Regions from separate parts of the Vibrio sp. THAF64 genome, predicted to be linked through region 2. Evidence: predicted binding sites of a transcription regulator. Region 2 holds the regulator's gene; the other holds the start of a gene.
The links. Region 2 encodes PurR, which represses purine synthesis genes. Its sites were predicted from a motif close to TNANGNAAACGTTTNCNTNA; they were not measured.

Region 1 (15,549 bases), 660 kb from region 2:
ACTCTACTGTTTCTTCTTCAAGGTTCTGGTATTGCTGAGCATAGTAAGCAAACGCGATCGACACCAACACCACTGTGGTAATACACAAGTGCCAAAAGATGTTTTTTCGTTGTCTCACTGCCACGGCTCCCAAATCGAAGGCGGGGCAGTATATCACCGAATAAAAAAGTGGTTAAGAATAACCCTACGGGCAATTGACAATTTTATAAAAACGCCTTAGTTACAACTAAAAAAGGCGCTCTTTATGGTTAATCTAACTGGTAAATGACGTCAACTCGATCACGTATCACGATTGTCGAGTCCTGATAGGTGTTGGATTCCGTTTTTGCATCCATCGCCATTGAACGCATCAGTACCGGTTGGCTGCTCGGCATATTGTAATCAATTCGCCAGACACCATTGATGTCTTTACCAAAACCAGAGGCCAGTGACTCTGCTTTACTATTGGCATCCTTGATGGCGGCTTGGCGTGCTTGCTCCTGATATTTAGCCTGATCTTTCACTTTAAGCTGAATGTTTTCGACCTGGTTGATGCCCGAATTCAGTGCAATATCCAGATACTGATTCAAGTTCGCCAATTCATCGACAGTAACATTAACGGTGCGAGAAGCACGGTAACCCACTAGCTCAGGTTTACCATTTTTCGGGTAATGGTATTGAGGAGAGATATAAAGGTTGGAACTGGTGATGTTGTCAGCACTCATTCCCTGCTCTTTCAGTTCAGTCAGAAAGTCTGTCACTACTTTGTCGACTGTCTGCTTGGCTTGTTCTGCCGTCATGGTGGTTTCGACCACACGAACCGTAAACTTCGCCATATCAGGCTTTGCAACAACTTCACCATATCCGGTCGTAGCTAGGTGTGGGAAGTTAGGCGTATCAGCGTATGCACCAATACTGACCAGACCTGAAACGGCAATTGCCAGGCTAGAAACTATCTTCATTATTGTTCACCTTATTTAACTAATCACATACATCATAGCGTTTAGATGCTGCATGAGGAGTCTAGTTCGATGTTCTGACAGAACTTTAACCAAGTGCTAGCTCGACAGCACATTTCTCGCATAATTAACAATAGATTGAGTCACTTCTTCCAATACGCCCGATTCGAGTTGCCAGTGATGCCAATAGATGCGGTATGAGCTCAAGAACCCAGGCAAGATGTCGACTAAACTCCCTTGCGCTAACTCTTTTTGAATCTGAAAGCTTGGGATCAAACAGTACGCGACTCCTGCCAGAGCCATTTTGACAAACGCTTCAGAACTGGCGACGCGGTGAGTCCGGACATTATCTGGCAAGATATTAAAATGCTCTTTCAAAAATAGCTGATGTTGATCGTCATGCTGATCGTACGCCACTGCTGGGGCCTGAAGTAGAGATTCATAGTTCACGCCATTGGGGAAATAACGCTCGACGAATTGCGGGTTTGCCACGCAAACATAATCAACTCTTCCTAAATAGTCCGCCTGACAGCCGGGAATAGGCCGAGATTCTAGGCTAATCGCACCGGTTACCTCGCCACTTTTGAGCTTTTCTATTGCCCTGACTTCATTCAGTACCGCCAGTCTCAGCTCAATGTTCCGTGTTGTCAGTACCTGCTGTAAGGAGGGCAACAGCCAAGTCGCCAAGCTATCGGCATTGGTGGCGATAGAAATCGCCAGCGGGCGCTCTGAATCACTATTAGTTAATTCAGGTACAAGCTCACTTTCTAGCAATTGCACCCTGTGGTAAAGGCCCAGCAGCTTTTTACCCACCATGGTCGCTCTAGGTGGTTGCTCGCGAATAAGCACGGGCTGGGCGAGAAACTTTTCCAACTGCTTTATACGTTGCGAAACCGCAGACTGCGAGATGTAGAGCGCCTCAGCTGCACGTTCAAAGCTGCCTTGAGTCACTACTGACTCCAAAGCCTCTATCCATTTGTAATCCAACCCACGCATAGCGCCACCAAATAAGCAAAACTGATAATAGATTAAAATCATTAATTATACTTATCAAGATACTGACTCTATTCTCAACGCTCATATTCGCAATTCACTGGAGAGAAAAACGTGAATCTATGGGTGTTATTACAGGGCTTTGGGCTAGGTGCCAGCATGATTATTCCGATTGGGGCGCAAAATGCCTATGTTCTCAACCAAGGTATTAAGAGAAATCATCACTTGACGACCGCCACCATCTGTAGCGTTCTCGATGTCATTTTTATCTCGCTAGGCATATTTGGTGGTGGTGCAGTCTTGTCACAAAATGAAACCCTGCTCACGGTTGTCACTTTAGGCGGTATTGCCTTTCTGACCTTCTATGGCTTACTGTCACTCAAAAGCGCCGTGCAAACGAATAAGGCGTCTGAGTCCAAGCGTCAAGTCGTAGAACGTGGTCGTCGAGCTGTGATTCTCGGGGCTCTGGCAGTTACCGTGCTTAACCCTCACCTCTACCTTGATACTGTGGTGATCCTCGGCTCCATTGGCGGACAGTTTGAAGGACAAGATCGAATTTCGTTTGCATTAGGTACGATCATGGCCTCTTTTGTTTGGTTTTACACCTTGTCGATCGGTGCTGCGAAGCTTGGCCCAACCTTATCAAGACCAAGAGTAAAACAAGGGATTGATATTGTGGTCGCTATAATGATGTTCACGATTGCCTTGATGCTAATAAACGAACTGGTAAATAAACACGGATAATTACATGGAACGATTAGAGCAAATCTATCAGTACAACATAGATCTTCTTCAACAGCTTGAAGTTAGCTTTAAAGAATGGCGTCATGAACCTATTCTCGATTTCGCCACTGATGTGCGTGTCGCTGAGCAGCTTGGATGGACGGGTACCCATAGCAAGAGTCTGTTTCTGAAACTGAAAGGGGGCGGGCATGTGCTGTATCTGACCCACAAAGATGCACGCCTTGATAGTAAAGCCATGAAGCAAGTGCTGGGGAAACGACCTTCCATTTGCAGCGATGAAGAAATGATAACGCTGCTGGGCTGTGTTCCCGGCGCTGTTTGTCCTTTCGGTATACCTGAACATATTGAGATTGTCGTGGAACGTGCCTTATACCAGCATTCGGAAATCCTCTACACACCCGGTCACCCTGAACTGACCATAGGCATTGCAGGCTCTTCCTTGCCCAAACTATTGCAAGCTATTCCCAACTCGGTAATTGAGATGTAAAAAAGCGAGGCTAGGCCTCGCTTTTCCGATCAGGATTCAACCTTGTTGAGGTGAACATCCATTTGCGGGAATGGAATTTCAATGCCTTCATTATCTAAGCCTTCTTTAATCGCTTGCATTAGATCGAAGTACACTCCCCAGTAATCAGATGTCTTAACCCATGGGCGCACTACAAAATTAACTGAAGAATCCGCCAGCGTATGCACGCCAACCTGAACCGCCGGATCTTTAAGGATACGCTCGTCAGATTCACAGATCTTGGTTAAAAGCGCTTTGGTTTTCTGCAGATCCGCACTGTAAGACACACCGATCATCAAGTCGATGCGACGAGTTTCATGACGAGAATAATTCGTGATAGGACCGCCGATAACGCTACCATTTGGCACGACAACCATCTTGTTATCCGGAGTCGTCAGAACCGTTTGGAAGATTTGGATAGACTCCACACTGCCTGCTACGCCACCAATTTCGACGTAATCGCCAGATTTAAACGGACGGAAAGCAACAATCAGCACGCCCGCTGCAAAGTTTGACAGTGACCCTTGCAACGCTAAACCAACCGCTAAGCCTGCCGCACCGATAACAGCCACAACAGACGCGGTTTGCACCCCAATCCGGCTCAATGCCGCAATCAGTACAATCACAAACAATAAGTAGCGTACTAAACCATGGATAAACTCAATAACCGCTTTATCCATATTTTTCTTTTTCAGCATCTTGGCGACACTGTTCGCCACCATCTTAACGAAGATGTTACCGATGAATAGAATTAGAATGGCTGAAAGGACATTCACACCATACTGGATCAACAAATCAGAATTATTGGTAATCCACGATTCAGCCTGCGCTAGACCATCCACTAATGGAGTTTCAATCTCCACCGATTCTCCTGCCATAATGTATACCCTCTAAAATGTGTGGCGATCCTATAAATCACACGACTTTTTTATGATTGATAGACGATGTCGTCTCCATAGATAACCTGAAACTATGTCAGATTTTTGGCACGATATATCAATTTTGACGATTCATAAAGTGACGTTTATGCAAAGAACGCAAAAACAAAGAGTTATCAGAAAAAACTGATATCGGCTCGTTACAGATTACGCAATGGTTTTCATTTTCGCCACCCTTTTAGGTGAGGAATAGCCCATTCATAAAACAAATACACCAGGCACAAAAAAACCCGCTCATTGAGCGGGTTTTGCAAACTTAACAGAGTACTGAATTCAGGAGAATTATAGTACGTCTACTGCGTTTAGGTCAGCGAACGCTTTCTCTAGGCGAGTTACCATTGAAGACTGACCTGCACGTAGCCATACACGTGGGTCGTAGTACTTCTTGTTTGGCGCATCTTCACCAGTTGGGTTACCGATTTGACCTTGTAGGTAATCACGGTTCTCAGCTTCATACTTACGGATACCATCCCAAGTTGCCCACTGAGTATCAGTATCGATGTTCATCTTGATAACACCGTAGCCGATAGACTCTTGGATTTCAGCTTCAGTAGAACCTGAACCACCGTGGAATACGAAGTTTAGAGCGTTAGGAGCAATACCGAACTTCTCAGCACAGTATGCTTGAGAATCACGTAGGATTGTTGGAGTTAGAACTACGTTACCTGGCTTATATACACCGTGTACGTTACCGAAAGAAGCTGCGATAGTGAAACGATGTGAAACAGCGTTTAGTTTCTCGTATGCGTAAGCAACATCTTCAGGTGAAGTGTAAAGCTCAGAAGCGTCCATGTCAGAGTTATCAACGCCGTCTTCTTCACCACCAGTACAACCTAGTTCGATTTCTAGAGTCATGTCCATCTTAGCCATGCGCTCAAGGTACTTAGCACAGATTTCGATGTTTTCTTCTAGAGACTCTTCTGAAAGGTCGATCATGTGAGAAGAGAATAGTGGCTTACCAGTTTGTGCGAAGAACTCTTCACCAGCGTCTAGAAGACCGTCGATCCATGGTAGTAGTTTCTTAGCTGCGTGGTCAGTGTGTAGGATTACTGGAACACCGTAAGATTCAGCAACTGCGTGAACGTATTTAGCACCTGCTACAGCGCCAAGGATTTGTGCACCTTGACCTTCAAGTTTAATGCCTTTACCAGCGAAGAAAGCTGCGCCACCGTTAGAGAACTGAACAACAACTGGAGCTTTCACTTTAGCTGCTGCTTCAAGTACTGCGTTTACTGAGTCAGTACCTACAACGTTTACTGCCGGAAGAGCAAAGTTGTTCTCTTTTGCTACTTCAAAAACTTTCTGTACGTCATCACCAGAGATAACACCTGGTTTTACGAAATCGAAGATCTTAGACATGGATGTAATCCTATTTATCTGTCGTTTTAAAAATAAAACTTGTTAAGTTTAAATTCTTGCAAACGTTTGCTCACAACGTGCGTCATTCTAGCAAAGAACAATGTGACTTGCAGCAAACAACAAAGCGGGAGAATCATTCCCCCGCTTTCGTTTAATTACTTAGCGCGCTCTTCAAGCATCGCAACTGCTGGTAGTACTTTGCCTTCCACGAATTCAAGGAATGCACCGCCACCAGTAGAGATGTAAGATACGTCAGCTTTAATACCAAACTTATCGATAGCTGCTAGCGTGTCACCGCCACCTGCTACAGAGAAACCTGCAGACTCAGCGATTGCTTCAGAGATACCTTTTGTACCCGCTTCGAAGTTCTTGAACTCAAATACACCTACAGGACCGTTCCATAGGATAGTTTTCGCGTTGCCGATGATTTCAGCTAGAGCCGCTGTTGATTCTGGACCAAGGTCGAAGATCATGTCATCGTCAGCCACTTCTGAAACGTGCTTGATTTCAGCTTCTGCGTTTTCATCGAATGCTTTGGCACATGCAACGTCAGTCGCAACTGGGATAGAGCACTCTTTCATTAGCTTTTGAGCCGTTTCAACTAGGTCTGCTTCGTATAGAGACTTACCTACGTTGTGGCCATCTGCAGCGATAAATGTGTTCGCGATACCACCACCAACAACAAGTTGGTCAGCAACTTTAGACAGAGACTCTAGAACCGTTAGCTTAGTAGAAACTTTAGAACCACCAACGATAGCAACTAGTGGACGCTCTGGGTTGTCCATTGCTTTACCTAGTGCTTCCAGTTCAGCTGCTAGTAGAGGGCCAGCACACGCTACTGGCGCGTTCATACCAACACCGTGAGTAGATGCTTGTGCACGGTGAGCCGTACCAAATGCATCCATTACGAAGATGTCACAAAGTGCAGCGTATTTCTTAGATAGCTCTTCTTCATTCTTCTTCTCGCCTTTGTTAAAGCGAACGTTTTCAAGAACAACTAGCTCACCTGTGTTTAGCTCTAGGCCATCTAGATAATCTTTAGCTAGTTTAACTTCGCAATCTAGGGCGTCGTTTAGGTAGTTAACAACAGGTTGTAGAGAGAACTCTTCTGCGTATTCACCTTCAGTAGGACGACCTAGGTGAGAAGTAACCATAACTTTAGCACCAGCTTCTAGGCAGTGCTTGATAGTTGGTAGAGATGCTAGGATACGTGCATCAGAAGTTACTTTGCCTTCTTTTACAGGTACGTTTAGGTCCGCACGGATAAATACACGTTTACCTGCTAGATCCAGGTCAGTCATCTTGATTACAGACATGATGTGTCCTCTCAAATATTCAAAAAGTAAAGTTTTTAAGACCCGGCGACCCTGCCAAGCCCAATAATTCTTCAAACTGATTTAGATATGGAGTTTATCATTATTTATTTCAAGGCTAGAAATAAACATTTCTCCATCGCCGCTAATCTGCATACCCACTAAAAAAGTGGCATTACAGCGTCAAACTTGACGGGGAGCGGCTTGCATTGCGAGTGCCGTATCTAACATACGATTCGCAAATCCCCATTCGTTATCACACCAAACCAACATCTTAACCAAATGGCCATTACTAACTCGGGTTTGCGTGCCATCGACGATCGCACTATGAGGATCATGATTAAAATCGATGGAAACGAGCGGAGCTTCAGTATAGTCAACAATGCCCTGTAATGTACACTGAGAAGCGTTAACAATGGTTTGATTTACGTCATTAACTTTCACATTTGTATTAATTGTGACGCTTAAATCCATGGCTGTGACGTTTACAGTAGGTACTCGTACTGAAATTGCTTCAAATTTGTTAGAAAATTTCGGGAAGATTCTTTCAATACCTTTATGCAACTTAGTGTCTACGGGTATGATCGATTGGCTGGCTGCACGAGTACGTCTGAGATCAGAATGGTAGGCGTCGATGACCTGCTGATCATTCATCGAAGAATGGATAGTAGTGATAGTACCTGAATCGATACCAAAGGCTTCATCAAGAGCTTTGATAATAGGGACGATACAATTGGTTGTACACGAACCATTGGATACCACATTGTGATCTGCTGTTAGTGTATCGTGGTTAACGCCGTAGATAATGGTATTGTCGAGATCGCTGGCGCCCGGGTGAGAAAACAGGACTTTCTTCGCTCCCGCTTTGATGTGTTCTTGGCCATCAGCTTGAGAGCCAAACACACCGGTACAGTCCAACACCAGATCCACTTCCAGATCTCGCCATGGTAGAAGATCGATTTCTGCCAGATGAAGAATACGGATGGAATCAAATTCTCCGCTCTCATGGTGAACGTAAATATGCTCCTGATCGTTAGTAATCTTCTTACCAAATCGACCGTGGCTAGTATCGTATTGAAGCAAGTGTGCCATCGCATCGGGCTGCGCCAGCTCATTAACGGCTACCACCTTGATATCTTGGCTTTTGCCACTTTCATATACTGCCCGCAAAACATTACGTCCAATACGTCCAAATCCGTTGATCGCAACTTTTAGCATGATTCCATCGCTCTACATCTTTTTCGTGTCACAAATACTACCTGATAGATTTATAAATCGCATCTAGTTCATCGTATCGGGTAAAAACAAAAAAGCCGAGTCACAAGGACCCGGCTTTCAAAGCAATTAACAATTAAGCTAAAAGCTCTTTCGCTGTGTTCACAACGTTTTCAGTTGTGAAACCAAACATCTTGAATAGCTCACCTGCTGGTGCAGATTCACCGAAGGTGGTCATACCGATGATACGGCCGTCGAAACCAACGTACTTGTACCAGAAGTCAGCAATACCTGCTTCTACCGCGATACGAGCTGTCACGTCAGATGGCAGAACCGCTTCACGGTAAGCTGCATCTTGCTTGTCGAATGCGTCCGTTGATGGCATTGAAACAACGCGTACTTGCTTGCCTTCAGCAGTCAGTTCAGCCGCTGCGTTCACTGCTAGCTCAACTTCAGAGCCTGTTGCGATAAGGATTAGCTCTGGCTTGCCTGCGCAATCTTTCAGGATGTAACCACCCTTAGCAATGTTCGCCACTTGCTCAGCGTCACGCTCTTGCTGTGCAAGGTTTTGACGAGAGAAGATAAGTGAAGTTGGTGCATCTTTACGTTCGATAGCCAGTTTCCAAGCCACTGCTGATTCCACTTGGTCACATGGGCGCCATGTGCTCATGTTTGGCGTCAGGCGTAGAGAAGCCATTTGCTCAACCGGTTGGTGAGTTGGGCCGTCTTCGCCAAGGCCGATAGAGTCGTGCGTGTAAACCTGAATGTTCTGCACTTTCATCAGAGCCGCCATACGCATAGCGTTACGCGCGTACTCCATGAACATTAGGAAAGTTGCACCGTATGGTACGAAACCACCGTGTAGTGCGATACCGTTCATGATAGCCGTCATACCGAACTCACGAACACCGTAGTGGATGTAGTTACCTGACGCATCTTCAGCTGAAATAGACTTAGAACCAGACCACATAGTTAGGTTAGAAGGGGCAAGGTCAGCAGAGCCACCTAGGAATTCAGGTAGCATTTGACCAAACGCTTCAAGTGCGTTTTGAGACGCTTTACGTGATGCGATGTTTGCAGGGTTTGCTTGAAGGTCAGCAATGATTTGTGTTGCTTTCTCTTCCCACTCAGCTGGCAATTCACCGTTTAGACGACGCTTAAGCTCTGCGGCTTCTGCAGGGTAAGCTGCAGCGTATGCGTCAAACTTCGCATTCCACGCTGCTTCTTTCGCTGCGCCTGCTTCTTTTGCATCCCACTCAGCGTAAACGTCAGCTGGGATTTCAAAAGGACCGTGTTCCCAACCTAGCGCTTTACGAGTTGCTGCAATTTCGTCAGCGCCTAGTGGAGCACCGTGACAGTCGTGTGAACCAGATTTATTTGGAGAACCAAAACCGATGATGGTCTTAGTACAGATTAGCGTAGGACGTGAGTCCGCTTTCGCAGCGATAATCGCTGCATTGATCGCTTCTGGATCGTGACCGTCTACTGCTGGAATTACGTGCCAGCCGTACGCTTCGAAACGCTTAGGTGTATCGTCAGAGAACCAACCTTCCACTTCACCATCAATAGAAATACCGTTGTCATCCCAGAAAGCGATTAGTTTACCAAGGCCTAGCGTACCTGCTAGAGAACAGGCTTCGTGAGAGATACCTTCCATCAGACAGCCGTCACCCATGAATGCATAAGTGAAGTGGTCAACGATGTCGTGGCCTTCTTTGTTGAATTGTGCTGCTAGAGTTTTCTCAGCCAGCGCCATACCTACCGCGTTAGTGATACCTTGACCTAGTGGGCCAGTCGTCGTTTCGATACCCGGTGCGTAACCGTACTCTGGGTGACCTGGTGTCTTAGAGTGCAGTTGACGGAAGTTTTTCAGGTCATCAATAGACAGCTCGTAACCCGCAAGGTGAAGCAGAGAGTAAATCAGCATTGAGCCGTGGCCATTTGATAGCACGAAACGGTCGCGGTCAGCCCATTCTGGGTTTGCTGGATTGTGGTTTAGGTGAGAGCGCCAAAGAACTTCAGCGATGTCAGCCATACCCATAGGTGCGCCTGGATGACCAGAGTTGGCTTGTTGTACGCCGTCCATGCTAAGGGCACGGATAGCATTAGCTAGATGTTTGCGGGAAGACATGTCTGCTCCTGAGTGCGTTAAGCGAAAACTAATTTTGATGGGCGATTATTCTCTCAAAGGCGCCTAAGCTGTGCAAACGTTTTACAGTCTGAATACAGGGGATTCTCGCTTATTTTCTGCCATTTCTATCCAAGTTAGTAATATTTAACTCTTTAGAAGCAAACGTTTGGATATGTATTAAATTAAAAAAGAGCTTGTAATTCGAGCTATGAAAATTAGAATAGACGTCTAGATGTAGAAACACCTACAGATATCAGTATTATTTCTTAGTGTTCCGCCGTTAATAATGGAGCACTTCCTTGAATTAAAAGTGGAGCTCTCATGGCTAAACACCTGTTTACTTCTGAGTCGGTATCAGAAGGTCATCCAGATAAAATCGCAGACCAAATTTCTGATGCAGTTCTAGACGCAATCATCGAGCAAGATCCAAAAGCGCGTGTTGCGTGTGAAACGTACGTAAAAACTGGCATGGTGATGGTTGGTGGTGAAATCACTACATCAGCATGGGTAGATATCGAAGAGTTAACTCGCCAAACCGTTCGTGATATCGGTTACGTTCACTCTGACATGGGTTTTGATGCCGATTCTTGTGCGGTACTGAACACCATTGGTAAACAGTCTCCAGATATCAACCAAGGCGTTGATAAAGCGGATCCAAAAGAGCAAGGTGCTGGTGACCAAGGCATCATGTTCGGCTACGCGACTAACGAGACAGACGTACTAATGCCAGCTCCAATTACGTATTCTCACCTACTTGTTCAAAAACAAGCAGAAGTACGTAAAAACGGCACACTACCTTGGCTACGTCCTGATGCAAAATCACAGGTAACGTTCCAGTACGACCAAGGAAAAATCGTTGGTATCGACGCTGTCGTTCTTTCGACTCAGCATTGTGACTCAATCTCTACGCCAGACCTACGCGAAGCGGTTATGGAAGAGATCATCAAGCCAGTTCTACCATCAGAGTGGCTAAACAAAGACACTAACTTCTTCATCAACCCAACTGGCCGTTTTGTTATCGGTGGCCCAATGGGTGACTGTGGTCTGACAGGTCGTAAGATCATCGTTGATACATACGGTGGTGCTGCTCGTCACGGTGGTGGTGCATTCTCAGGTAAAGATCCTTCAAAAGTTGACCGCTCTGCTGCTTACGCTGCACGTTACGTTGCGAAAAACATCGTTGCGGCTGGCCTTGCTGACCGTTGTGAGATTCAGCTTTCTTACGCAATCGGTGTTGCAGATCCAACATCTATCATGGTGGAAACATTTGGTACTGAAAAAGTATCTCAAGACATCATTGTTGAAGCGGTACGCCAACACTTCGATCTACGTCCATACGGCCTACAAGAAATGTTGAACCTACTTCAGCCAATCTACAAGAAAACAGCAGCATACGGCCACTTCGGTCGTGAAGAATTCCCATGGGAAGCGACTGATAAAGCTGCACTTCTGCGCGACTTCGCTGGTCTTAAGTAATTTAAATTACCGCACTAATTTGCTATTCAAGGGCTTCTGGGTAACCAGAAGCCCTTTGTTTTTGTGCGCAAAAATCAAACAACAAATTTGTATTTTTTTGTCATGGGGTCAATAGTTAACAATATGTTAAAAGGATAATTCTTCGCCAAAAATTGCTTTTTAACAGACCAAGTCAGATGCGCAGCTTATTAGGGCAGTCGCAAAGCCGGGCATCGAGTTCCAAGACGCCACCCATGAATCTATGGGTGACTTATTACAGAGTCGATCAAGGAGGATGTATGCCTCGTACGGTGAATCCACAAGACTTCAACGACAAACGAAAGGAAGTCCCAGATAACGAATACGCACGTACTATACCGTGCAATCATGTCAGCTTATCCGCGCCGTTTCATTGGCTGTCACTCGGCTTGCACGACTTTGTGCGTATGCCGTTGATCAGTGCCTTTTACGGTTTGTGTTTCATGGCGGCAGCTATTGGTATTGTGCTGCTAGTTCAATGGCAAGGCACACACTTAGTCGTCATGCCAAGTTTAGTCGTCTATATGCTAATTGGTCCCTTCTTAGCGCTAGGGCTTTATGATGCCAGTTGGGAGCGGGAAAAGGGCCATCACGCCAGCTTACTTCACTCAATGAAAGCCATTGGGCGTAACTCTTCATCACAATGGGCGTTTGCTGTCATGCTCGCCGTGTGTATGATTTTCTGGATGCGTATCGCTGCGTTACTTCATGCGTTATACCCTTCGGTTCAGGGCGCCCCAATAACAGATTTCCTTCCATTCCTTGTTATCGGCTCTTTGGTCGGCATGGTACTGGCTGCAATTGTGTTTAGTATTTCTGCTTTCTCCATCCCACTTATGATGGAGCGACGCGTTGATATGATGACCGCTGTGTTTACCAGCTTTAACGCCGTCAAATCAAATATTCCAGCGATGATAGTATGGGCAGCCGTGATCTGTGGCGGTATCTTAATTGGCTTTGCGACTTACGGAATCGGCATGTTGTTTACTATGCCAATTCTTGGCTACGGTACTTGGCACGCTTATCATGAAACCATCAAGAAAAAGCACCATTAGCACCAACGTCTAATCCGGTATATGATTCGCCCCTTGTCTAAGGGGCGAATTTTTTGGAGATGAATTTGGATACAGAGCTTAGCTATCGCGCACAACAAGTGGTCGCTCGCTATATCGTAACGGCTCAACATGCTTTTCAGCGCTCATTTTCTTTCCCTTCTATCAGCTACAAACTGAGAGGTAAAGCGGCGGGCAAAGCCTACCTCCAACTCAATGAGATTCGCCTCAATCCCGTTTTATTTACCGAAAATCAGCAAGCGTTTTTCGATGAAGTCATCCCGCATGAAATCGCACATTTGATCACTTATCAGGTCTATGGTCGAGTCAGACCTCACGGTAAAGAATGGCAATCGATCATGGAAAGCGTATTTGGCGTCCCTGCTCGTACTACGCACAGTTTTGAAATTACTTCCGTACAAGGGAAAACCTTCGAGTACCGCTGTGGGTGCCAGCTCTACCCACTGACTATCAGACGTCACAATAAAGTCCTGCGTCATCAAAGCAGCTACCGATGCCAGAGCTGTCAGCAAACCCTTGTGTTTACGGGTAAGCAGCTCTCATAACTCAGTGAGCCATTAATAAGTTTCACTGACAAATGCATGCTAGACTGCGATAAGTCATACTTTTCTAATACTTATCGACATGAAACTTCGTGCATTTTTTGTTTACTTCACTGTACTTATTAGTTCATTTCAGGTGCTCTCTGCGCCTCCCTCTTCATTTTCGAAAGCCAAGAAAGAAGCACTAAAGATATATTCCGATCACCCCACCAGCTTTTACTGTGGATGTGATATCACCTGGCAGGGAAAGAAAGGTATTCCCGATTTAAAGTCATGTGGTTACGCCGTGAGAAAACAGCAAAAACGTGCTTCAAGAATCGAATGGGAGCATGTTGTTCCCGCTTGGCAGTTTGGCCACCAACGACAATGTTGGCAGTCTGGAGGACGAAAAAACTGCACCAAAAATGACACCGTATTTCGTTCAATGGAAGCCGATCTACATAACCTCACCCCCGCTATCGGTGAAGTAAACGGCGATCGCTCGAATTACAACTTCAGCCAGTGGAATGGGATGGATGGCGTGACGTATGGCCAATGCGAAATGCAGGTCAACTTTAAGCAACGGAGAGTCATGCCACCAGACCGCGCCAGAGGTTCCATTGCCCGAACCTATCTGTACATGAGTCAGGAATATGGATTCAAGCTATCGAAGCAACAAAGCCAACTCATGACAGCTTGGAATAAACTCTATCCTGTCGACACATGGGAATGTGAACGTGAGCGTCGAATCTTCAAGATTCAGGGCAATCATAACCCTTTCGTTTTCAAGGCATGTCAGGCTCTGTAATTGCCCCTTATGAATTGTAGCGATATGTACAGCCTGCCCCTTGTTTTTTAGGCATAAAGCATCCATGTTAGGAGTTCATTCTCAATTATCTGGCCGGATACAAAGCTGATGCGAATTCCTCGAATTTATCACCCTGAACCTATAACCCAACTTGGCAGTTTAGCGCTTAGCGAAGATGCAGCCGGCCATGTAGGAAGAGTCTTGCGGATGAAGGTTGGACAAGAAGTGTTGCTTTTTGATGGCTATGGGGCCGAGTTTCCAGCCGTAATTGAAGAAGTCAGCAAAAAGTCCGTCACGGTGAATATCACTGAACGTGTTGAACGCAGCAGCGAGTCACCACTGGACCTGCATTTAGGTCAGGTCATTTCTCGCGGGGAAAAGATGGAGTTCACCATTCAGAAGTCCGTAGAGCTGGGCGTTAATACCATTACCCCACTGATTTCTGAGCGTTGTGGCGTCAAGCTAGATCAAAAACGTTTTGAGAAAAAGCTCGCCCAATGGCAGAAAGTTGCCATCAGCGCTTGCGAGCAAAGTGGACGCAATATCGTTCCGCAGATTCGCCCTATCATGCAGTTAGATGAGTGGTGTGCAGAAGATTATGATGGCCTTAAACTCAACCTTCACCCCAGAGCAAAATACTCAATCAATACGCTGCCAGCTCCGGTCGAGAAAGTTCGCCTGTTGATCGGCCCCGAAGGTGGCTTGTCCGCAGAAGAGATCGAGAAAACCCGAGAATATCAATTTGAAGAGACTCTGCTAGGCCCACGCGTATTACGCACAGAGACAGCAGCTCTTACCGCAATTACTGCCCTTCAAGTTCGCTTTGGCGACCTTGGTTAAACGGAGAAAAACCATGATCAAATTAGGTATCGTGATGGACCCTATCGAGTCCATCAACATCAAGAAAGACTCTAGCTTTGCCATGATGCTTGAAGCGCAGCGCCGCGGCTACGAAATCCACTACATGGAAATGCATGATCTGCACTTAGACCAAGGTGTCGCTGTTGCAGACACCAAAGTGGTGGAACTCAAAGAAGATCCAACAGGCTGGTTCCAGTTTAAGTCAGAGCAAACTATTGAGCTGTCAGAGCTTGATGCGGTATTGATGCGTAAAGATCCTCCGTTCGATACTGAGTATATCTACGCGACCTACATTCTTGAACGAGCAGAAGAGAAAGGCACGTTAATCGTCAACAAACCTCAGAGCCTGCGTGACTGTAACGAAAAGCTGTTCACAGCCTGGTTCCCAGAACTCACCCCAACCACAATCGTGACCCGCAAAGCAGAGAAGATTAAACAATTCCGCGAACAGCACGGAGATGTGATCTTAAAACCGCTAGATGGCATGGGTGGTGCATCTATTTTCCGAGTCAAAGACAACGATCCAAATGTTTCTGTGATTATCGAAACCCTGACTAACCACGGCCAAAACTATGCGATGGCACAAACATTCGTTCCTGACATCAGCAACGGCGACAAGCGAATTCTGGTCGTGGACGGCGAAGCGATGCCTTACT
Region 2 (15,549 bases):
CTCATACTGAGTATTTGGTTCGGGAGCTGCACGTTGCAGGCTTAAAAGCCTACGCGATTGATTGTCCTAAGTACTTTGATCGTCCAGAGATGTATGCCGAAAACAATCAGGCATACAGCGACAATGGTGAGCGCTTCGCTTTCTTTAGTGCTGCCTGTCTGGATATGTTGCCTAAGCTGGGTTTCCAACCGGATATTATTCACGCTAACGACTGGCATACGGGATTTGTCCCTTATCTGCTCAAACACCGATATGGCCGCACAGACTTTTTTGCACAAACCAGAAGTATCCTGTCTGTGCACAATGCGGTATTTAAAGGTGTATTCAGCTACGAGGAGCTTCAGGTTTTGCCTGAAATGCATACTCGCTACGCACCGGACGCGGCAGTAAGCTCAACACACGTAACCATGTTAAAAGCGGGTGTGATGAATGCTGACAAGATCAATGCAGTCAGCCCAACTTATGCAGAAGAGCTCAAAACAGAACTAGGTAGCCATGGTATGGCTGCTGAGTTCAAACAGCGAGAAGGCGACTTAGTTGGTATATTGAACGGCTGTGACTATTCTGCTTGGAATCCGGAGACTGATCATTACTTGCCAACCAATTACAAGGCGAATCGTCAAAGTATGGTGCGCGGCAAAAAAGCCTGTAAGCGAGCTCTTCAGGAGCGCGTTGGCTTAGCAGAAAATGACGGCGCAGTGTATGGCATGGTATGTCGGCTGACGAACCAGAAAGGTGTCCATTACTTACTGCCGATACTCGACCAGTTTTTGCGTTATGAGGTTCAGCTGGTCATTGTTGGTACAGGTGACCCAGTTCTGGCATCTAAGCTTAAAGATATCGAAGCCTTACACAGTGATAAGTTCAAGTTTATAGAGGCCTACGACAACGAATTGGCTCATCTGGTGGAAGCTGGGTCTGATTTCTTCCTAATGCCGTCTGAGTTTGAACCCTGTGGCTTAAACCAGATCTACAGCATGGCTTATGGCACATTGCCGATTGTTCGGGGTGTTGGAGGATTAAAAGACAGTGTTAACGATTATGATGCTGATCCAGAGACCGCTACTGGCTTTGTGTTTGAACTGCCAGAGCCTAAAGAACTGCTTTTAACGCTGCAACGCTCATTGCTGTTGTACGCTCAGCAGCCCGGTGAACTCAAGCGTGTTCAGTTATACGCAATGCAACAAGATTTTTGCTGGAACAAAGCGGCGGATGAGTATTTGAGTTTGTATCACAGTGCATTAGATTGATAACAATTACTATGAAAAAAGGCGCCTATATGGCGCCTTTTTTGAGTTAAATTTAGGGTTAATTTGTGGTAATTGTGGGCTTAATTGGCATAAGCTGACTTAAAAGATAGAGAGTTTGTGATACTCTGCCCGACACAAAATTATTGACCTAACTGATTGCGAGAATATGAGCGAAACGCTTCTCTTCCATAAAACATATTTGCACCCAACCAGTAATGAGTGGGTGGTTTTTGTGCATGGTGCAGGTGGCAGTTCATCTATCTGGTTCAAGCAGATCAAAGCTTATCGACAGCATTTTAACTTACTGTTGGTGGATCTTCGTGGACACGGTAAGTCTAACCCTTTCATCAAAGAGTTGATCTCAAATCGTTATACATTCAAAGCGGTTACCGCGGATATTCTTAAGGTTTTGGACCATTTAAAGATTACATCAGCGCATTTCGTTGGTATGTCTTTAGGAACCATTATCGTAAGAAACTTGGCAGAGATGTCGACTGGCCGGGTTAAGTCTATGGTTCTAGGAGGCGCTGTAACGCGTTTGAACACGCGTTCACAAGTTTTGGTGAAGCTGGGTAACTTGTGTAAGCACATCGTGCCTTATATGTGGTTGTACAGCTTATTTGCTTATATCGTCATGCCACAGCGTACACAAAAAGAATCCCGCCACCTGTTTATCCGCGAAGCGAAGAAGCTATGCCAGAAAGAGTTTAAACGTTGGTTTATTCTCACGGCTGATGTGAATCCGATGATGCGATACTTTAAAGAGCGTGAATTACCAATTCCTACATTGTATCTAATGGGGGAAAGGGACTACATGTTTATTCGCCCGGTCAAAGAAATGGTCGCAGCGCACCAGAAAAGTACGCTACTGGAAATTCCCGATTGTGGCCACGTGTGCAACGTAGAGCGTCCAGAAGAATTTAATCAACACTCTATTGCCTTCATTAAACAACAAGCCATTACCAACTAAGCAGGGCCAGCGGCACCACACTGCCAGCAGATAGCGAATTGTGCTTCGTTAGTTTCTCCGCATTCCTCACATTGCCATTCCGAGCCAACCAGTGTTTGCTGCATATATTGTTCAATGATAGCGCTGGCTTGATTATACATCTTGCTATCGAGAAGCCATATATAGGGTTGGGAGTTTTCACCGAAAGGGACTTCACCCTGCAAGCCAAACATACCTTCTCCTCGCACTTCACATGGAATGCAGTTTGATTTAAGAAGCTCGCAAACAATGTGAGCTTCTGGTGGGTTATTGGCGGTGAATATCTTCAAGAAGGGCTCCCATTTTGTGCTTGAGGCGCGCCTTTAATTTTTGCCATCACCCATTTAGCAATGACAGGGAAAAGCCCTAGTAGTGCGAATGAGGCTAAGACAGACGGAGATACGATTCCTGACAAGCTGTCAATTTGTGCCAATTGTGTACCTGCATTCAGATACACCGCAGTGCCTGGCAGCATACCTAACTGGCTAACGAGATAAAATCTCGCTGTTGAAAGTGGTGTCAGACCCATTAGAAGGTTGATCAGGAAAAACGGGAACACGGGGATCAGGCGCAATGAAAACAAGTAAAAAGCACCGTCTCTTTCAACGCCTTGGTTGATGGCATTCAGCTTGTCACCAAACTTACTCTGAACCCAGTCACGCAAGAGGAAACGACTGCTCAAAAAGGCTAGTGTCGCACCTATGGTACTGGCAAAAGAAACAAGTAGTAGACTGGTCCAGAAACCAAACAAAGCTGCGCCGAGGAGAGTGACCACCGCTGCACCAGGGATCGAAAAGGCGGTAATGGCGACATAAGCCAAGAAATAAGTAACGGCTGCAAGCACAAAGTTGTTATTGATGTATTCAGAAAGCGCTATTTGTTGGGCTTTCGCGTTTTCTAAGGTGAGGTATTGACCAAAGTTAATACCGAGAAAAACGATCAGGCCAACCAGCAGGACACCCAACACAAGTTTCTTATTCATAACGACTTCCTCTGTTTCGAGTCTCAGGCTTTCGACTCAATAAAAATTGTTAACAAATAAGAACCGTTTGGCAAAGATTAAATTTCACAAACAATAAAAAAGCCAACCTGAGTGGTTGGCTTTTCATCAATTTTGTCGATCAGTTGTTCAGTTTGTTGACCAGCTCTTGTCGTCGCTCTGGTGGAATCACTGACCAGTGTTTTCCGTTAATCGCCCCTTCAAGCGCCCATAGCAATTCAAGAGAGACCTCAGCAGAGTGCGTTGCCTGAATGGCCCTAAACGCTTCTACTGAACCTGCCTCTTCAAGGTTTTCAACGCTATCGATACCTGCTTTCTTTAGCATTCGTTCTGTTGCCAGACGGAGGTTCGGTAGGTCTTTGAGGCGATTTGGTCGTGTTTTAGCCTGCGACGTTTTCTCTTTCTTAGCTATCGCCAATGCACTTTGTGCGAGGGCGAGAGCACGAGTTGGGCAGGAAGCCACATCGTCAGTTAAAGCGAAATATTTGGTAACGACCGGAAAACCTCGTTTTTTATAAACGTAGGGTTCTAAGCCTTCAGATTTGAATTGACTAGCCAGTTTGTCATCCGCGCGGATGTGAAGCTTATCGTTGACCACCAATGCGAACATTGTGTCGTCTGCGAAGATTCCGAATCCGCCGAACATCGAACGCGATTTTATACGACCAAGCTGATCAAAAAGCCGCATCGAGTCTTTAAGTATTGGTTTATCCATGCTGTGTTATCTCGGTGTATATTATTATACGCCACCAAATTCAGGTCCGAGAGAATAGCAAAATAATGCAGATAAAGTGTCAGTAAGGTGTCATACCGAAATAAAACTCACACGTTAGTTACTTAGCTCTAGATAACAATTACAGTGTACTGTTTTAAACGATACGGATCGTTTGCATTTTTGCCCATCGGCAACCCCGCTACCTTTCAGTCTCCTGAGTCAGGCCGGAAGCTTTGCGTCCCACTCTTTCGAAGTGGTTTGCCCTGTTCGTGGCATTAGTCGAACATTTTAAGGATAAATAAAATTTGAGGTAAGTATCACATCTCTATTGATCAAATGTGATCTTGGTTCAAGGAAATTGCGTGAAAATGATATGTCCGACTAATAGATTGAGTTATTAGTCGGACTATTGAGCATGCTATTTGTTTAAGTTGTACACCGTATCACGCACGACAATTTCAGGGTGCATTTCGAATACACGCTTTTCGTGTTCTTTGTCCTTGATACGCTCTAGAAGGATTTCAAACGCGTTTTTACCAACACGACGTTTAGGTTGGTGAACCGTTGTTAGCGGTGGTGAGAAGTACTCTGCAAGCTCAATGTTATCGTAACCAATCACAGAAATATCTTCAGGTACGCGAATACCTTTCTGCTGTAGACGACTCATTAAGCCAAGTGCCATAGTATCGTTGAAGCAGAATACTGCGGTTGGCTTGTCGTCCATGGCGACAATTTTGTCTGCCGCTAATACCGCAGTATCACATTCGAAGTTACCTTCAAGAATCCAATCTTCTTTCACGGTTAGATTCGCTTCATCCATTGCACGACGGAATCCTAGGATGCGTTCCTGACAAGCTGCCTTTTCAAAGTGTCCGCTTAAGCAAGCAATGTCTTTGTGACCGTTATCGATAAGGTATTTCGTCGCGAGGTAGCCACCTTCTTCTGAGTTATCAATGATCTTATCGGCTTGAGAACTCTCAGGGCCCCAGTCCATAACTACTTTTGGGATGTCTTTATGGCGGTCCAGCATTTCGCTCAGTTCTTCAGTCAGGTCAGAACACATAACCAAAATGCCATCGACACGCTTTTCTGCCAGCATGCGAATGTAGTCGCGTTGCTTTTCGTAAATACCACCAGTGTTACACAAGATCAAAGTGTAGCCTTGACGATAACAGTAGCTCTCAACACCATCGATGACTTCAGAAAAGAACAGATTGGTAGATTGAGTAACAAGCATACCAATGGTGCGTGTACTGTTGCACTTTAAGCTACGGGCAACAGCACTGGGGGCGTAATTCAGTTCGGTAACGGCTTCCATTACCTTTTCCTGAGTCGCTTCAGCAACAAAGCGAGTTTTGTTAATTACGTGAGAAACGGTTGTAGTAGACACGCCAGCTAAGCGTGCCACGTCTTTTATAGTGGCCATAAGGTTCTGTCCTGTCGATGACTGCCAGGAAGCATATTCAGATTGTAGAATAATTTGGCAGAAAGTATCAGAAACACAAAAACCGCTGTATTCAGCGGTTTGTCTCTAGTTCATTCGTTTTTATCGTTTGCGGTCACGATTTTAGACCGCAAACAACAGAAGAGCAAATAAAAAACGTAACAGTGATAAGTTATGTATCACACAATTACTATATGGTTACTCGCCTTTCAGATAGGCACAATCCAACTCAAGAAAGGCGATCAACAGCAATGAAACTGCAGAATAAAATCCAAACTCATCTAACGCCTGACACTTTTTACTAAATTGTGGAATCCAGCTGAGGAGCTGTTGCTGGATAAATTGCTCTTGCTCTGAAAACGCTTCTTCCATATGTCGGTCTTGCTCTAACTCATTAGAACGGATGATCAGATTGCCAAGGAAATCGAGCTCAATAGCGATATGGTCAGCTGGTTCATTAAGACCCTTTTCGACCTCGATGCCATGCTCTGCCATCAGCTTTTCCATATCAGTAGCAGGCTGATCATTGAGCAGGCCAGACTTGCCAATGTACATTGACGCGTAAGGCAGTGCGGAATCCTTATCTGACTTTAGAAACAAATCGCAGAAATCAGCGGCGAGTTCCAGTTGTGCATCATCGCGATCCATCAGTCGATTTAATGCGTCAATTACGCGCTCTATTGCTGGCTTAAGGTGGGAGTTTTCACCAAGTCCGGTCAAGAAAGATCGGATCTCTGCTGAGTGATACTGCTGAAGGTTATCTTCTGTGAGCTCTTTGGCATAAAGGCTCGACAGCCACCAGTATATTTCGGCACGTTTTTCGTTGAATGCTTTGATTTCTTGCATTAGTTCAGACTCCTGAAAATTCTACCTATTAGTTTAACGAATAAAAATGAATAGCGGTAATGGTGGTTGTTTCAGGTTGAGTGCAAAAATGGAAAGTTATGAACGCCAGAGACTAGGTTTGTTTTGAATCAATAAACACTCAGGTTTCTGGATAGTAAGCGGACAAAGACTAGAATTGTTACTGATTATGAATAGAATACAAGTGAAGACAATTCCAAGTGTAATTAAGTGGTGTAAATGAGCTATCACGTATTAGTAGTTGAAGATGACGCAGTGACTCGCAGCAAGTTGGTTGGGTACTTTCAAAATGAAGGTTATCAGGTCAGCGAAGCCGAAAGCGGCGAGCAAATGCGCGACACGCTACAAAATCATGCGATTGACTTAGTGATGCTTGATATCAATCTTCCTGGTGAAGATGGGTTGATGCTCACTCGCGAACTTCGCAGTCAGTCGGATATTGGAATTATCCTGGTAACAGGACGCACGGATAGCATTGATAAAATCGTAGGTCTAGAAATGGGCGCAGACGATTATGTAACCAAACCGTTCGAACTTCGTGAACTGCTTGTTCGTGTTAAAAACCTATTGTGGCGAATTGCCGCTGCTCGCAATGCCATCGACGTCAATGAGCAGCATAAAAATGAAGGTAATGTGGTACGTTTTGCGGAATGGACTTTCGATGTTCAGCGTCGCGCTCTGAGTAAAAATGGCGAGCCCGTGAAACTGACCAAAGCAGAATACGAGCTGTTAGTAGCTCTTTCCTCATACCCGAATCAAGTACTGAGCCGTGAACGTATCCTTAATATGATTAGTCACAGAGTCGATGCACCTAATGATCGTACTATTGATGTGTTAATTCGACGCATGCGCGCTAAGATGGAATTTGACCCCAAGAACCCACAAATCTTTGTTACCGTCCATGGTGAAGGGTACATGTTTGCGGGTGATTGACCTAAACAGACAAGCAAAAAAATACCGAGGCATGCCCTCGGTATTTTTTTAATTAAACATTACTATCGGAAGCTTGTATTGCTTTCTCTTCGTAATCGGATGCCCAGTCACGCAGAGATTGCCAGATACGGCCTAATGTTTCGTGCCAATAGCGCTCTGTTTGCTCTAGATAGACTGCCTTCGGTGCGTATTTTGCCCAAGCCTGTGTCACCTTATCGTGCGCCAAATAGTTAGTCGGAGCAGGGTAAGGTTTAAGGCCCGCAGAATGGAATTCATTCAGCGCGCGCTTCATATGGCTGGCTGATGTCACCACAACCAACTTTTTGCGTTTAACAAATGCCGCCGCTTGCCTTGCCTCTTCCCACGTATCTTTTGCGGTTTCGAGCAAAATAATATCGGATTTTGAAACCCCCAGAGCTAGAGCCACTTTCGCCATCATACGTGCGTTACTGACTTCAGACCCTCCGGCGTACCCAGACAGGATCAATTTAGACCCCGGATAGATGCGCATAATGCGAATACCTTCTGCCAATCGCATCAGGCCGGTGCGACTAAGCTCAGAAGTGGGCGGAATTTTATCATCCACCACATGACCACTGCCCAAGACCATAACGTAGTCGATCGTCTCATCGACAGGAAAAAATGCAGAATACTGACGCTCAAGTGGCATCAGGAGACGAGATGAAACTGGCTGGAATGCAATGAGAAAAATGCCAATGAAAGAGAATAGAACAACAAAACAGCCTGTTTTTTGCTTCCTTGTAAACATAATCAGCATCAGACCTAAAAAACCGATGATCAGCATTGCTGGCAAAGGCATTAAAAGGGATGACACCACTTTTTTCAGCTCAAACATACTTAAATAGTCCGAAAAAACACCAATTGATTTTAATTTAAGAGAATCCCTCTTTATATCTGCCTTTCTTATGACAGAATAGCAGCACGATTCGACATGATAACCTAAGCCGCCGTGACTGAAGACCGCAATTTCGACGATATTGCCCACAAATTTGCAAAAAACATCTACGGCTCCGATAAAGGAGAGATACGCCAAGTCATTGTTTGGGAAGAACTTGAACAACTACTTTGTGCGGTTAATGGTAGCAGGAAAAGCCTCGATGTGCTGGATGCTGGCGGTGGTTTAGCACAAATGTCGCAAAAGCTGGCTAAACTCGGACATCGCGTCGCTTTATGTGATCTATCTTTGGAAATGCTGCAACTAGCCAAGCAGGATATTGAAAAAAATGGCTTGCTTGAGCAGTATCGCTTGATTCATTCGCCAGTTCAGAACATTGCAGAGCATCTGGAGCAGCCCGTTGATGTGGCCATGTTCCATGCTGTGATGGAGTGGTTGGCAGACCCGAAACCCGCTTTAGAAACGGTGCTTGAGCAGGTGAAACCGGGGGGCGCAGCTTCCATCATGTTCTACAACCATCATGGTCTGGTCTACAAGAATGTCGTATGTGGCAACATTCCTCATGTATTAGAGGGTATGCCGCATCGAAAACGATTTAAGTTACAGCCGCAGAAAGGGCTTAAACCAGAAGAGGTCTACAAGTGGATCGAGGACGCTGGCTTTGAAATCTGTGGCAAAGCTGGTATTCGCTGTTTTAGTGATTACATCGGAAACAGAGAATACATGGGCGACTATAAGACAGAAGATGTGGTGGCACTTGAGCGACAGCTGTGTCGACAAGAGCCCTACCTCTCGCTAGGCCGATACATACATGTATGGGCCAAAAAGAAAGAAGAACAGGAATAATAATGAGTGAGATGACTCTCAACGCTGCTGAGCAACCCATTGATGAATTGGTTGGCTGGGTAAAGCAGCACGATTTCTCATTAAACCTGCCGACTGAACGTCTCGCATTTCTCATCGCTATTGCAGTCCTTAGCAATGAGAGGTTTGATGAAGAATTGGGTGAAGGTGAATTGCACGACGCATTTACTATCGTCACTCGATTATTTGAGGATACCGGAGAAGCGTCGGCTTTTCGGGCTAACAACGCGATTAATGAGATGGTAAAGCAGAGGCTGATTAGCCGCTTTACCAGTGAAGTGAATGATGGCGCAAGTATTTATCGCTTGTCGCCGCTCGCGATTGGAATTACGGACTATTATGTTCGCCATCGTGAGTTTTCTAAGTTACGCCTCTCAATTCAGTTGTCGATGGTGGCGGATGAAATGGCGAAAGCGATTGAATCTGCTCAGCAAGGCGGGACGCCGGGGCACTGGAAAAAGAACGTTTATGGCGTGCTCAAATATTCCGTGGGTGAGATATTCGATCAAATTGATCTCAACCAACGTGTTATGGATGAGCAGCAACAGTCCGTCAAAGTGCAGATTGCTGAGCTACTGAACAAAGATTGGCGTGAAGCGATCAACAACTGTGAAGAGTTGTTATCTGAAACGTCTAGCACCTTGCGTGAGTTGCAAGATACATTGCAAGCAGCCAGCGACGAGCTACAAACTCAAATCCTTGATATTCAGGAAATTGTTTACGGACAAGATGAACTGGAATTTATTGAGGAGGCCTTGTTTGGCTTACAGATGAAACTAGATCGCATCACAAGCTGGGGCCAACAAGCGATTGATTTATGGATTGGATACGACAGACACGTCCATAAGTTTATCCGCACCGCAATTGACATGGATAAGAACCGTGCCTTCAGCACGCGTTTGCGTCAGTCAGTCAAAGACTACTTCGACACACCTTGGTATCTCACTTATGCCGATGCAGAAAGGTTAGTCGATCTCCGCGATGAAGCACTGGTTCTTCGAGATGACGAAGTGACCGGACAAGTGCCTCTGGAAGTGGAGTATGAAGAATTCCAACAAGTGAATGATGAGCTTTCTGAGCGCATAGGTGACATGCTCAAAGTACATAAAGAGCAGGGTACAGCTATCCATCTTGGAGCTGTATTACGCGACTATCTAGCACAGCATCCGCGCACTCATCATTTCGATTTAGCTCGTATCGTCATTGATCAAGCAGTACGTCTGGGTTACTCCGAATCGGATTATCAAGCGATTCAGCCAGACTGGCAGGCAATTAACGAATACGGAGCAAAGGTACAAGCAAATGTCATCGACCGATACTAATGATTACATGTCAGAAAATCTGGCAAAAGCGATTTCAAATCCACTTTTCCCGGCGCTAGACAGCATGCTTCGTGCCGGACGTCATATTTCTACCGAAGATCTCGACAATCACGCGTTGCTGTCTGACTTTGAAGTTGAGCTTTCTTCATTTTACCAACGCTACAACACTGAGTTGGTCAAAGCACCAGAAGGTTTCTTCTACCTTCGCCCTCGCTCTACGTCTCTGATTAACCGCAGTGTGCTGTCTGAGCTCGACATGCTGGTGGGCAAGGTCTTGTGTTTCCTCTACCTAAGCCCAGAGCGTCTAGCTCACGAGGGAATCTTTACCAATCAGGAACTGTATGAAGAGCTGTTGGCTTTATCTGATGAGAAAAAGCTGATGAAGCTGGTCACCAACCGTGCGACTGGTTCAGATTTAGATAAAGAAAAACTGTTTGAAAAAGTTCGCACTTCTCTGCGTCGTTTACGCCGTCTGGGCATGATCATCAACATTGGCGAAACCGGTAAATTCAGTATCAGTGAATCGGTATTCCGCTTTGGTGCTGATGTCCGTGTGGGCGACGACATGCGTGAAGCGCAGTTACGCTTGATCCGTGATGGTGAAGCAGTTGTGCATACCAAAGAGCCAAGCCAAGGCAGCTTACTGGCAGAATCAGAACAAGGTGATGAGTCATCTCAATCAGAAAAATTAGAAGAAGGTGAAGCATGATTGAAAGAGGTAAATATCAATCGCTGACCATGGTCAACTGGAACGGCTTCTTTGCACGAACCTTTGACATTGATGGCTTAGTTACCACGTTATCCGGGGGTAATGGTGCAGGTAAATCAACCACAATGGCGGCATTCATTACAGCCTTGATACCTGACCAGACGCTGCTGCATTTCCGAAATACGACCGAGGCGGGCAGTAGCCAGTCTTCACGTGACAAAGGCCTCTACGGTAAATTGCAGCCAGGTGCGTGTTATGCGGCATTGGATGTTGTGAATTCACGTAATCAGCGCTTACTGTTTGCGGTTAAGCTGCAGCAGGTCGCGGGTCGTGATAAGAAAGTGGATATCAAACCGTTCGTGATTCAAGGGCTGCCAAGCAGTGTGAAGCCGACGGATATTCTGATTGAAAGTGTTTCTGCGACTCAGGCGCGTGTTCGTCAGATCAACGCAATCAAAGAGTCAGTCGCGCAACACGAAGGTGTTCAGCTTAAGACTTTCAATTCAATTGTCGAATACCACGCACAAATGTTTGAATTTGGCGTGATTCCTAAGAAATTGCGTAACTCCAGTGACCGTTCTAAGTTCTATCGCTTGATTGAGGCGTCGCTGTACGGTGGTATTTCGAGTGCGATTACCCGCTCATTACGCGATTACCTACTGCCTCAGAATGGCGGAGTAAAGAAAGCTTTTCAAGACATGGAATCGGCGTTGCGTGAAAACCGCATGACGCTTGAAGCGATCAAAACCACTCAAGCAGATCGAGACCTGTTTAAACATCTGATCACCGAATCGACAAATTACGTGGCGGCTGACTACATGCGCCATGCAAACGATCGTCGTAACAAGCTTGAGCAGACTCTATCTCTGCGCTCAGAATTGTTTGGCTCACGTGAAACACTGGTTGAGCAAAACAATTTACTTAATCGCGTTCAAGAAGAGCTTGAACTGCTGGTGGAGTCCGAGTCGGCTTTAGAGCAAGACTATCAAGCGGCTTCCGACCACTTACAGCTTGTCCAGAATGCGTTGCGTCAGCAGGAAAAGATCGAGCGCTACCAAGAAGATCTTGAAGAGCTCAGCGAACGACTTGAAGAACAGTTGATGGTCGTTGAAGAAGCGCAAGAACGTGTTCTGATGATGGAAGAGCAAGCGACGGTTGCAGAAGAAGAGGTAGATAGCCTTAAGACTCAGTTAGCGGATTATCAGCAAGCGTTGGACGTTCAGCAAACCCGCGCACTTCAATACCAACAAGCAGTTCAAGCGCTTGAGAAAGCCAAAACCTTGCTGGGGGATGAGGACCTTACTGCTGAGCGCGCACACTCCTTGGTCTCTGAGCTGAAAAATCAGGAATCAGAAAGCACGGCAGCTTTGCTGTCGGTGAAACACAAACTGGATATGTCTTCAGCTGCCGTTGAGCAGTTTGAGACGGCGCTTACCTTGGTTCGTAAGATTGCTGGCGACTCAGTGGAGCGTAAAAATGCTGCTGAAGTTGCAAAGGAGTCGATTCGTCAAGCGCGAGATGCTGAGCAAATTGCACAAAATGAACAACAATGGCGAGCGCAGCACAGAGATCTAGAACGTAATCTCAATCAACAGCGTCAGGCCTGTGAGTTAGTCGACGCGTATCAGAAGCAACATCATGCAGAGCTCGTTGATGAGTTAACCTTTGAGCAGGAGCGTGAACGTCACGCTATGCAGGTTGAATCGCTTGAGATGGCTCAGGAAGAGGTACGTGAGCAGCGCAGCGAACAGCGTCGCTTAGAGCAGGATTCTGCTAGCGAAATCAAAAAGCTTGAAGCCATTGCGCCAACTTGGATTGCAGCTCACGACGCGTTGGAAACGCTCAAAGAGCAAAGTGGTGCTGATCTGTATGACAGCCAGGCTGTTATGTCCCACATGCAAGTGGTACTGGAGCAAGAAAAGCAGCAGTCATTGGCGAAAGAAAAGCTCGCTGAGCGCCGTGCTCATTTAGAGAATGAAATTGAACGGTTAGCATCACCGGGTGGCTCCAATGATCCTCGTCTGAAAGGCTTGGCTGATACATTAGGTGGTGTGCTGCTTTCAGAGATCTATGACGATATCACCATTGGCGATGCGCCTTATTTCAGTGCGATGTACGGTCCATCTCGTCATGCGATTGTGGTGTCTGACTTAACGGGTATTGAAGAAAAGCTGATTGAGCTGGACGATTGTCCTGAAGACCTTTACATCATTGAAGGCGATATCGATGCCTTTGATGACAGCTCATTTGATGCTGAAGAACTGGAAGGGGCGGTTTGTGTTCGCATGAACGATCGCCAGATGCGTTACTCACGCTTCCCAGAAATTCCTCTGTTTGGACGTGCTGCGCGTGAACAACGTTTAGAGCTGCTACGTAATGAGCGAGAAGAAGTGGTTGAACAGCATGCGAAAGCTGCGTTCGATTCGCAAAAACTTCAGCGTCTATATCAGGCATTCAACAACTTCGTTGCTAAGCACATTCAGGTTGCTTTTGAAGCGGATCCAGAGCAATCGCTGACAGTGGCTCGCGAGAAGCGCAACCAAGTGTCACGAGTACTGGCAGATTTGGATGCCAAAGAGCAGCAGCAACGTTCTCAGTTGTTAACGAGTAAGCAGGCGTTGTCATCGCTGGATAAGTTAGCACCAATGATGGCGCTGATTGAAGATGATTCACTGACACTACGTTTCGAAGAGCTTGAAGAAAAAATCGTTCAACTGTCTGAAGCGAAAGCATTTTTGAGCAGCCACGCGAAAACAGTCGCTGAACTGGAAAAAATCGCCTCAGCGCTTGAAGCCGACCCTGAGCAATTCGATGCGTTAGAAGCTGAATATAAGGCAGCGGATATTCAGTTACAGGAACTTAAGAAGCAGATCTTTGCATTGTCTGACTTGGTGGAACGTCGCCATCACTTTGCTTATTCTGACTCTGTGGACTTGCTCAACAAGAGCAGCGAGCTGAGTGAACAGCTTAAAGCTAAGCTTGTTGAAGTGGAGAGGCACCGTACACGTTCTCGTGACGAACTGAAGCAATCTCAAGGTCAGATGAACCAGTACAACCAAGTCTTGGCTTCATTGAAGAGTTCTCATCAGGCTAAGCAGGAAACGGTTCAAGAATTTAAGCAAGAGCTTCAAGAGTTCGGTGTTACTGCAGACGAAGGCGCACAAGAGCGCGCCATGCGTCGTCGAGATGAACTGCAGGAACGTCTGCATACGTCACGCAGTCGTAAGAGTGAATACGAGCGTACCATCACGTCGACTGAGCTGGAAATGAAAGGTCTGGCAAAACGTCTTAAGAAGGTTCAGAAAGAGTACATTGAGCTGCGCACCTTTGTGGTTGCAGCGAAAGCAGGTTGGTGCTCAGTACTGCGCTTAGCACGTGAAAACGATGTCGAACGTCGTCTGCATAAACGTGAGCTTGCTTATATGTCAGCGGATGAACTACGCTCGATGTCGGATAAATCGTTGGGTGCGTTACGTCTGGCGGTGGCAGATAACGATGACTTACGTGATGCCCTGCGTCTGTCGGAAGACAATGCACGCCCTGAGCGTAAGGTATTGTTCTATATCGCAGTGTACCAGCATCTGCGTGAACGCATTCGTCAGGATATCATCCATACCGATGACCCGGTTGAGGCCATTGAAGAGATGGAAGTGGAGCTGGCGCGATTGACCGAAGAACTGACGCAACGTGAAAATCGTCTTGCGATTAGTTCTGAATCTGTCGCTAGCATCATCAAGAAAACGATTCAGCGTGAGCAAAACCGCATCCGTATGCTAAACCAAGGCTTGTCGAACATTGCCTTTGGTCAGGTAAAAGGTGTTCGTTTGAATGTGAAGATTCGTGAAAGCCACGAAATTTTGCTTCATGGTCTAGCTTCACAGCAAGAGCAGCACAAAGACTTGTTTGAGACCTCTCGCTATACCTTCTCAGAGGCGATGGCGAAATTGTTCCAGCGCGTTAACCCACATATTGATATGGGGCAACGCAGCCCGCAAGTTCTGGGAGAAGAGCTGCTGGACTACCGCAACTACCTAGAGCTGAGTGTTGAAGTCTGCCGCGGTTCAGATGGTTGGTTACAAGCGGAATCTGGTGCATTGTCTACGGGTGAAGCGATCGGTACGGGTCAGTCGATTCTTCTGATGGTTGTTCAGAGCTGGGAAGAAGAATCTCGTCGTTTACGCAGTAAAGACATTGTTCCTTGTCGACTGTTGTTCCTCGATGAGGCTGCGCGTTTGGATGCTAAGTCGATTTCGACTCTGTTTGAACTGTGTGACCGTCTGGATATGCAATTGTTGATTGCGGCACCAGAAAACATCAGCCCAGAGAAGGGCACCACTTACAAGCTAGTGCGTAAAGTATTTAAAGACCATGAGCATGTTCATGTGGTTGGTCTAAGAGGCTTTGGACAAGCTGAGCAAGACAAGTCAGAAGCTCAAGAACTGATTGAAGAGCTATAAAGACAAGCTGATAGAAAATACCCGCTGAGTTAGCGGGTATTTTTTTGTTTAGCGTCAGCGGCTTGGTTACGAAACGCTTTCGGTGAG

Region 1: the regulator PurR is predicted to act here: its motif matches at 10,291-10,310, upstream of metK (methionine adenosyltransferase).

The regions. Positions count from the first base shown of each region.
Region 1 covers NZ_CP045355.1:3,080,071-3,095,619, forward strand. Annotated here, with positions in the region: gene FIU99_RS14240 (diguanylate cyclase) at 1-118, opposite strand, end outside; gene FIU99_RS14245 (oxidative stress defense protein) at 249-941, opposite strand; gene FIU99_RS14250 (LysR family transcriptional regulator ArgP) at 1,038-1,934, opposite strand; gene FIU99_RS14255 (LysE/ArgO family amino acid transporter) at 2,046-2,675, shown strand; gene FIU99_RS14260 (YbaK/EbsC family protein) at 2,680-3,162, shown strand; gene mscS (small-conductance mechanosensitive channel MscS) at 3,192-4,058, opposite strand; gene fbaA (class II fructose-bisphosphate aldolase) at 4,401-5,477, opposite strand; gene FIU99_RS14275 (phosphoglycerate kinase) at 5,633-6,793, opposite strand; gene epd (erythrose-4-phosphate dehydrogenase) at 6,974-8,008, opposite strand; gene tkt (transketolase) at 8,142-10,136, opposite strand; gene metK (methionine adenosyltransferase) at 10,458-11,612, shown strand; gene FIU99_RS14295 (DUF2189 domain-containing protein) at 11,891-12,685, shown strand; gene FIU99_RS14300 (SprT family zinc-dependent metalloprotease) at 12,751-13,248, shown strand; gene endA (deoxyribonuclease I) at 13,328-14,032, shown strand; gene rsmE (16S rRNA (uracil(1498)-N(3))-methyltransferase) at 14,141-14,872, shown strand; gene gshB (glutathione synthase) at 14,886-15,549, shown strand, end outside.
Region 2 covers NZ_CP045355.1:2,417,431-2,432,979, reverse strand. Annotated here, with positions in the region: gene glgA (glycogen synthase GlgA) at 1-1,250, shown strand, start outside; gene FIU99_RS11110 (alpha/beta fold hydrolase) at 1,417-2,220, shown strand; gene FIU99_RS11105 (DUF2007 domain-containing protein) at 2,217-2,528, opposite strand; gene FIU99_RS11100 (TVP38/TMEM64 family protein) at 2,525-3,220, opposite strand; gene FIU99_RS11095 (TfoX/Sxy family DNA transformation protein) at 3,360-3,953, opposite strand; cyclic di-GMP riboswitch class I at 4,140-4,226, opposite strand; gene purR (HTH-type transcriptional repressor PurR) at 4,372-5,379, opposite strand; gene torD (molecular chaperone TorD) at 5,596-6,243, opposite strand; gene torR (two-component system response regulator TorR) at 6,481-7,194, shown strand; gene elyC (envelope biogenesis factor ElyC) at 7,247-8,050, opposite strand; gene cmoM (tRNA uridine 5-oxyacetic acid(34) methyltransferase CmoM) at 8,165-8,956, shown strand; gene mukF (chromosome partition protein MukF) at 8,959-10,296, shown strand; gene mukE (chromosome partition protein MukE) at 10,277-11,005, shown strand; gene mukB (chromosome partition protein MukB) at 11,002-15,462, shown strand; gene FIU99_RS11050 (AraC family transcriptional regulator) at 15,492-15,549, opposite strand, start outside.